2 regions of the Streptacidiphilus sp. PAMC 29251 genome follow, and region 2 is predicted to be linked to the other one. Evidence: predicted binding sites of a transcription regulator. Region 2 holds the regulator's gene; the other holds the start of a gene.

Region 1 (4,206 bases), 1.2 Mb from region 2:
GACGTGCACCTTTCCGCCGCCTCAGCCCTGCCGCGGTAAGCCTGGCGACGACCTCACGGCTCCGCACAGGCACCGCCCCCGCCGCCACCGCCGCCTCGTACAGACGTTCAGGAACGTCATAGTGGTCGCGTTCGAACCCCCGCTCGGGAATGTCCAGCCGCCGCGCGAACGCATGCAGCTCCTCGAAGGAGACGTCGCTGACGAGGTGCGACCACAGTCGCCCGTGCCCCGGCCAGGCCGGCGGGTCGATCAGGATCATGCCTCGAGCGCTCCGACCGCGGCGATCACAATGCCCTCCTTCTCGCACACCCAGTGCGGGTCAGGACCCAGCTCCGGATCCACGCTGAGCGCCTGCAGCTCCCCCTCGACCGCGCAGGACCCGCACAGCGGCCAGCGGCCGTAGGCCTCCAGCAGGGCGTCCTGGATGTCCTGGGCGACCAGCCCCAGCAGGAACCCGGCGCCGTCCGGCCACTGCTCCACCCACCAGCGGCGCTGCGCCACCGCGTCCTCCAGCAGCGAGACGACCGCGGCGTCGGCGATGTCGCGGGTGGTCAGGTCGCGGAGCACGCCCGCACGGGCGGTGTGGAGGGCGGATTCGATCCCGGGGTTCGAGCTTTCGGCGGAGTCCATCCCCCCATTGTCCCAAACCCGGCAAGCCCCAGGACATCGCCGGCCCCCGGGACACAGCAAAGCGGCCCTCCCCTCAACAGGGAGAGCCGCCTCGCACGCGGGTACTACTGATCCGACCGGCAGGTCAGGATCAGAAGTCCATGTCGCCGCCCGGCATGCCGCCGCCGCCGGCAGCGGCACCGGCCTTCTCGGGCTTGTCGGCGATGACCGCCTCGGTGGTGAGGAAGAGCGCGGCGATGGAGGCCGCGTTCTGCAGGGCGGAGCGGGTGACCTTGGCCGGGTCGATGATGCCGGCCGCGATCAGGTCCACGTACTCGCCGGTCGCGGCGTTCAGGCCGTGGCCGTAGGGCAGGTTGCGGACCTTCTCGACCACGACGCCGCCCTCGAGGCCGGCGTTGAAGGCGATCTGCTTGATCGGGGCCTCAAGGGCGACCTTGACGATGTTGGCGCCAGTGGCCTCGTCGCCCTCCAGCTCCAGCTTCTCGAAGACCACCGAGGCCTGCAGCAGCGCCACGCCGCCACCGGCGACGATGCCCTCCTCGACGGCCGCCTTCGCGTTGCGAACGGCGTCCTCGATGCGGTGCTTGCGCTCCTTGAGCTCGACCTCGGTCGCGGCGCCGGCCTTGATGACGGCCACGCCGCCCGCGAGCTTCGCCAGGCGCTCCTGGAGCTTCTCGCGGTCGTAGTCCGAGTCGCTGTTCTCGATCTCGGCGCGGATCTGGTTGACCCGGCCGGCGACCTGGTCGCTCTCGCCGCCACCGTCGACGATGGTGGTCTCGTCCTTGGTGATGACGACCTTGCGGGCGCGGCCGAGCAGCTCCAGACCGGCGTTCTCAAGCTTGAGGCCGACCTCCTCGGAGATGACCGTGCCACCGGTGAGGATGGCGATGTCGCCGAGCATGGCCTTGCGACGGTCACCGAAGCCCGGAGCCTTGACGGCGACGGACTTGAAGGTGCCGCGGATCTTGTTGACGACCAGGGTGGAGAGCGCCTCGCCCTCGACGTCCTCGGCGATGATCAGCAGCGGCTTGCCGGACTGCATGACCTTCTCCAGGATCGGGAGCAGGTCCTTGACCCCGCCGATCTTGGAGTTGGCGATCAGGATGTAGGGGTCCTCGAACGAGGTCTCCATACGCTCCAGGTCGGTGGCGAAGTACGCCGAGATGAAGCCCTTGTCGAAGCGCATGCCCTCGGTGAGCTCGAGCTCCAGACCGAAGGTCTGCGACTCCTCGACGGTGATGACGCCTTCCTTGCCGACCTTGTCCATCGCCTCGGCGATGAGCTCGCCGATCTGGGGGTCAGCGGCGGAGATGGAGGCGGTGGAGGCGATCTGCTCCTTGGTCTCCACGTCCTTCGCCTGCTCGAGGAGCTGGGCGGAGACGGCGGCGACGGCCTTCTCGATGCCGCGCTTCAGCGCCATCGGGTTGGCGCCGGCGGCGACGTTGCGGAGACCCTCGCGGACGAGCGCCTGGGCGAGCACGGTGGCGGTGGTGGTGCCGTCGCCCGCGACGTCGTCCGTCTTCTTGGCGACCTCCTTGACGAGCTCGGCACCGATCTTCTCGTACGGGTCCTCGAGCTCGATCTCCTTGGCGATGGAGACACCGTCGTTGGTGATCGTGGGGGCGCCCCACTTCTTCTCCAGGACGACGTTGCGGCCCTTGGGGCCGAGCGTGACCTTGACAGCGTCGGCGAGCTGGTTCATCCCGCGCTCAAGGCCGCGACGAGCTTCCTCGTTAAACGCAATGATCTTGGCCATGGAAGTGGTCCTCCCGGACAGGGTGGCTGCGTGTGGACCGCGCTGGCGCCCGCGACGGACGGCCCCGACCTACGACGGTCACTTCCCGTCGCGTCCGGAGCCTCACCTACCCGGCCCGTTGTCACTCTCTACCTCAGAGTGCTAACGCCAATGATTAGCACTCTCACCCCTTGAGTGCAAGGTGCGGCCCTTCAGGGCCTCGATGAGGGGTGGCGGTCGGGCGACGGGTGGGAGCAAGCAGATGTCTCACTCGGACCCCGGGAACGCCCGTGGGCCCGCCCTCCGAGAAGGAGTGCGGGCCCACCGAAAAGCGTCTCGACGATCGCTCGACCGAGCGGTCACACCACGCGGACCATGTCCGCCTGCGGACCCTTCTGACCCTGCGAGATCTCGAACTCGACCCGCTGGCCCTCCTCGAGCGACCGGTAGCCGTCCATCTGGATCGCGCTGTAGTGGACGAACACGTCCGCACCACCGTCGACCGCGATGAAGCCGTATCCCTTCTCCGCGTTGAACCACTTGACGGTGCCCTGAGCCATTCCGTACTCCCCTATTACTGGCCCTTTCACGGACCGCACTCCGCGGACCGGATCGAGCGCCCACGCTCTGCGCGACGCTTGACCGACGCTGAATGTATCCACTCAGATGCCCTCCGCAACAGGGCGCACGGCGGAGAATTCTCAGCCGGTATTAAGGGGCAGAGCAGTGCTTATGCCAACAAAGGGCAGCAAAGCGCTCCGGGCATAGCGGACCTGAAGGACAAATCGCTTCAGGATTTCTCGGCGAACCCGTGGGGGCGCGGCAGCCCCTTGGGCTGCAGGTGGTGGCAGATACCGGAAGAGAAGGGGTTTGAATACCGCGCGGACCGCGCGGCCTGCCTCAACCGGAAGCCACTCTACCGCTGTCCCGGGAAAGCAAGAACCGGGGTGCCCTCCTGATGGAGGAAGGCACCCCGGCTTTTGTCAGGCGGCGGAACGAATGAAATCAGCCACCGGCCACGGCGGGAATGATCGACACCGCGCCGCCGTCGGCGATCACGGTTTCCAGGCCGTCGGCGAAACGCACGTCGTCGTCGTTCACATACACATTGACGAAACGTCGCAGCTTGCCGCTGTCGTCGAGGATGCGGCCGCCGATCCCGGCGTGGTGGGCCTCCAGGTCGGCGATGACAGCGGCGAGGGTGGCGCCCTCGGCCTTCACCTCGGCGGCGCCGCCGGTGTAGGTGCGCAGGATGGTCGGGATGCGGACGGAGACGCTCATGCGAGGCCAGCCTCTCGGAAGGAGTCAAGGGTGGGGCGGATGGTGGCGGACAGGCCGGTGGTGGCTTCCACCGCGTCCAGGGTCTTCAGGCCGTCGCCGGTGTTGAGGACCACGGTCTCGACGGCCGGGTCGAGCAGGCCGTTCTTGATCAGCTTCTGCAGCACGCCCACGGTGACCCCGCCCGCCGTCTCGGCGAAGATCCCCTCGGTCCGGGCCAGCAGCTTGATCGCGTCCACGACCTCCTCGTCGTTGACGTCCTCGACCGCGCCGCCGGTGCGCCGGCAGATGTCCAGCACATAGGGGCCGTCCGCCGGGTTGCCGATCGCCAGCGACTTGGCGATGGTGTTCGGCTTCTGCGGGCGGATCACGTCGTGGCCGGCCTTGAAGGCCACCGAGACCGGGGAGCAGCCCTCGGCCTGGGCGCCGAAGATCTTGTAGGGCTTGTCCTCGACCAGGCCGAGCGCGATCAGCTCCTTGAGCCCCTTGTCGATCTTCGTCAGCTGGGAGCCGGAGGCGATCGGGATCACCAGCTGGTCCGGCAGCCGCCAGCCCAGCTGCTC
Region 2 (4,206 bases):
TTGATCTGCAGCTCCAGCGAGTTGTCCCGCTTCTCGCCGCCGCCCGCGGCCGGGGCGAAGGGGTAGAAGGTGCCGCGCTTGTAGAGGTAGACCAGCGCCAGCGAGCGGTGCCTGCTGTCGGTGAAGTTGACCAGGGAGCAGAGCAGCTGCGGCCCGAAGCCGGTGCTCTCCAGCGCCGAGTTCACCGCGTGCACGTCGTTGACCAGGGAGACGATGTCGTCCGGGCTCTGCCGGGCGGTCAGCCAGGTGTAGCCGTAGGAGTCCTGGGTGGACTCGATCGGCACGCCCCCGCGCCCGGTGTCGGCGTCCAGCAGCGCCTGGACCTCCTGCTGGACCTGGGCGAAGGCGCCGCCCTCGACGGCGGAGAAGCAGACCGAGCCGACCCCGGTCGGCCGGAAGTCGGCGGCCGCCTCCAGCGTGATCGCCGCCGAGGGCAGGCCGAACAGCTGGTCGAGGTCCGGTTTCACCGGCTTGGTACGGCCCAGCAGCGTGTCCAGGAAGCCCACGGGTTCACTCCTCGGGAGGTGACGGAAAACACGGGAGGTGATGGATACAGCGAAGGACTACGGACGGCCCAGCTCGGCGGAGATCCGGCCCAGCTGCTCCAGCCGCTGCTGCAGCGAGGGGTGGGTGGAGAAGGCCTGGCTGGCCGCCTTGCGGGCGGAGACCGCCGGGGCGAAGTAGAACGCGTTGAAGGGCTGCGCGCGGCGCAGGTCCTCGGTGGGGATGGCCGCCATCTCCCCGCTGACCTTGGTGAGCGCGGAGGCCAGCGCCGAGGGGCGCCCGGTCAGCAGCGCGGCGGCGCGGTCGGCGGAGAGCTCGCGGTAGCGGGAGAGCAGCCGGGTCAGCAGGAAGCTGATGCTGTAGGCCACGGCGCTGACCCCGATCACGATCAGCAGCACCATGCCGGTGTTGTCGCCGTCCCGGTTGTCCCGGCTGCTGAAGCCGCCGAACAGCCCGGCCTGCAGGCCGACCCTGGTCAGGATGCCGGTCAGCACGCCGAGGAAGCCGGCGATGGTCATCACCATCACGTCCTTGTGGGCCACGTGCGACATCTCGTGGGCGAGCACGCCCTCCAGCTCCTCCGGCTCCAGCCGGCGGAGCAGCCCGGTGGTGACGCAGACCACGGCGTTCTTCTCGTTGCGGCCGGTGGCGAAGGCATTGGGGATGTCGCTCTGGGCGACGGCGACCTTGGGCTTCTTCATGTCGGCCAGGGCGCAGAGCCGGTCGACCGTGCCGTGCAGCTCCGGGTAGTCCTGGGCGCTGACCTCGCGGGCGCCCATGCTGAAGGAGGCGATCCGGTCGCTGAACCAGAACTGGGCGATGAACAGGCCGCCGGCGATGATCACGATGATCAGCCAGGCTCCCTTGAGGAAGACCAGCAGGGCGCCGACGAAGACGACATACAGCAGCCCGATGAGGAACATCGTCAGCAGCATCCGGCTGGTCAGTCCGCGGTCGGGTGCAAAGCGTGTTCTGGGCATGTAGCCACTCCTCAAGATGGACCTGTGCTGCAATTCTGCCCTGTAGGGCCTACCAACAGGTACGTATGGGAGGGCGCGGGCGTTCCGGTGGCCTACCCTCGCGCCTTACACTGGCCGAACAGGCGTTGGCACTCGTTCGGCCAGAGTGCCAGTCTCCACAGGACAGCCGGTGTCCGAGGACAGGAGGTGCGTGGCCCGTGCATGAGGAGCGCAAGCTCGACGACCGCAAGCTGGCGGTTCTGCGTGCCATCGTCCAGGACTACGTCGGGACCGAGGAGCCGGTCGGCTCCAAGGCCCTGGTGGAACGCCACAACCTCGGCGTGTCGCCGGCCACGGTGCGCAACGACATGGCGACACTCGAGGACGAGGGCTACATCCACCAGCCGCACACCAGCGCCGGACGGGTGCCCACCGACAAGGGCTACCGGCTGTTCGTCGACCGGCTGACCGAGGTGAAGCCGCTGTCCGCGCCCGAGCGCCGGGCCATCGGCAGCTTCCTGGACCACGCGGTGGACCTGGACGACGTGGTGGCCCGTACGGTGCGGCTGCTGGCGCAGCTGACCCGGCAGGTCGCCGTGGTGCAGTACCCCTCGCTGTCCCGATCGACGGTGCGCCATGTGGAACTGGTGGCGCTGACGCCGACCCGGGTGATGCTGGTGCTGATCACCGACACCGGCCGGGTGGAGCAGCGGCTGATCGACTGCCCCGGCGCGGTCGGTGAGACGGTCCTCGCCGATCTGCGCAGCCGGCTGAACACCAGGGCCGCGGGCCAGCGCTTCGCCGAGGTGCCGACCCTGCTGCAGGATCTGCCCGAGGCGTTCGAACGCGAGGAGCGGGGCGCGGTCACGGCCGTGCTCACCGCGCTGTTCGAGGCGCTGGCCGAGCAGACCGAGGAGCGGATCGTCATCGGCGGCTCCGCCAACCTCACCCGCTTCCCGCACGACTTCCCGCTCACCATCGCCCCCGTGCTGGAGGCGTTGGAGGAGCAGGTGGTCCTGCTGAAGCTGCTCGGGGAGACCGCCGACGCGGGCATGATGGTCCGTATCGGTCACGAGAACGCCTACGAAGGGCTCAATTCCACGTCGGTCGTGTCGGTGGGCTACGGTTCGGGCGACGAGACCGTCGCCAAACTGGGTGTGCTCGGGCCGACGAGGATGGACTACCCGGGAACCATGGGTGCCGTCCGGGCGGTTGCACGGTACGTCGGTCAGATCCTGGCTGCGTCATAGCCTTACAGCGGTGTCGGGAACGTCGGCGCGAATAGAACAAGCGGAGCATTTTGGTGGCCACGGACTACTACGCGGTACTCGGCGTCCGGCGTGACGCCGGTCAGGACGAGATCAAGAAGGCGTTCCGCCGACTGGCGCGCGAACTCCATCCTGACGTCAATCCCGACCCGAAGACCCAGGAGCGGTTCAAGGAGATCAACGCCGCCTACGAGGTCCTCTCGGACCCCAACAAGCGGCAGGTCTACGACCTGGGCGGGGATCCCCTGTCGGCGAACGGCGGCGGCGCGGGCCCCGGCGGCTTCGGCGCGGGCGCGGGCTTCGGCTTCAGCGACATCATGGACGCCTTCTTCGGCGCGGCCGGCGGCGCGCAGCGCGGACCGCGGTCGCGGACCAGGCGCGGCCAGGACGCGATGATCCGGATCGACCTCGACCTCGAAGAGGCCGCGTTCGGCACCACCAAGGACATCCAGGTCGACACCGCCGTGGTCTGCACCACCTGCAACGGCGAGGGCGCGGCCCCCGGCACCTCCGCCCAGACCTGTGACATGTGTCGCGGTCGCGGCGAGGTGTCGCAGGTCACCCGGTCCTTCCTGGGCCAGGTTATGACCTCCCGCCCCTGCCCGCAGTGCCAGGGCTTCGGCACCGTCGTGCCCACCCCCTGCCCCGAGTGCGCCGGCGACGGCCGGGTCCGCGCCCGCCGCACGCTGACCGTGAAGATCCCGGCCGGTGTCGACAACGGCACCAGGATCCAGCTGGCCGGCGAGGGCGAGGTCGGCCCCGGCGGCGGCCCGGCCGGCGACCTCTACGTCGAGATCGCCGAGAACGCGCACAAGATCTTCCAGCGCCGCGGCGACGACCTGCACTGCACCGTGACGCTGCCGATGACGGCGGCGGCGCTGGGCACCAAGGTCCCGCTGGAGACCCTGGACGGCCAGGTGGAGATCGACGTCCGCCCCGGCACCCAGTCCGGGCAGTCCATCCCGCTGCACGGGCGCGGCATCACCCACCTGCGCGGCGGCGGCCGCGGCGACCTGATAGTGCACGTCGAGGTGCAGACCCCCGGCAAGCTCGACCCGGAGCAGGAGGACCTGCTGCGGCGGCTCGCCGCGCTGCGCGGCGAGGAGCGCCCCAAGGGCACCTTCGAGCCGGGCCAGCAGGGCCTCTTCTCCCGGCTGAAGGACGCCTTCAACGGCCGCGCCTGAGCCGCACGGCTCCCAGGAACAGCAAGGACAGGAACGTACGTCGTGACAGCCCCCGTGTTCGTGGTGGAGACCTCGCAGCTGGGCCCGGTGGGCTCGGTGGTCCGGCTGGACGGCGCGGAGGGCCGGCACGCGGTCGCGGTGCGGCGGCTGGCCGTCGGCGAGCAGCTGGTGCTGACCGACGGCGCGGGCCAGGGGGTGTCCGGCTCGGTCGCCGCCGTGCTCGGCAAGGAGGCGCTGGAGGTTCAGGTCTCCGGGCTGCTGGCCGAACCCGAGCCCGCGCTGCGGGTGGTG

What was found. The regulator HrcA, encoded in region 2, represses chaperone genes, less so after heat shock. The targets are predictions, from matches to a motif close to TTNGCACTCNGNNNNNCNGAGTGCNAA.
Region 1: the regulator HrcA is predicted to act here: its motif matches at 2,505-2,531, upstream of groL (chaperonin GroEL).

What each region holds. Positions count from the first base shown of each region.
Region 1 is NZ_CM135725.2:4,614,445-4,618,650, forward strand. It holds gene ACXKR8_RS21570 (DUF4031 domain-containing protein) at 1-259, opposite strand, end outside; gene ACXKR8_RS21575 (hypothetical protein) at 256-630, opposite strand; gene groL (chaperonin GroEL) at 761-2,386, opposite strand; gene ACXKR8_RS21585 (cold-shock protein) at 2,725-2,925, opposite strand; gene ACXKR8_RS21590 (MoaD/ThiS family protein) at 3,371-3,646, opposite strand; gene thrC (threonine synthase) at 3,643-4,206, opposite strand, start outside.
Region 2 is NZ_CM135725.2:3,443,697-3,447,902, reverse strand. It holds gene pspAB (PspA-associated protein PspAB) at 1-506, opposite strand, end outside; gene htpX (zinc metalloprotease HtpX) at 564-1,484, opposite strand; gene hrcA (heat-inducible transcriptional repressor HrcA) at 1,682-2,713, shown strand; gene dnaJ (molecular chaperone DnaJ) at 2,767-3,915, shown strand; gene ACXKR8_RS16140 (16S rRNA (uracil(1498)-N(3))-methyltransferase) at 3,958-4,206, shown strand, end outside.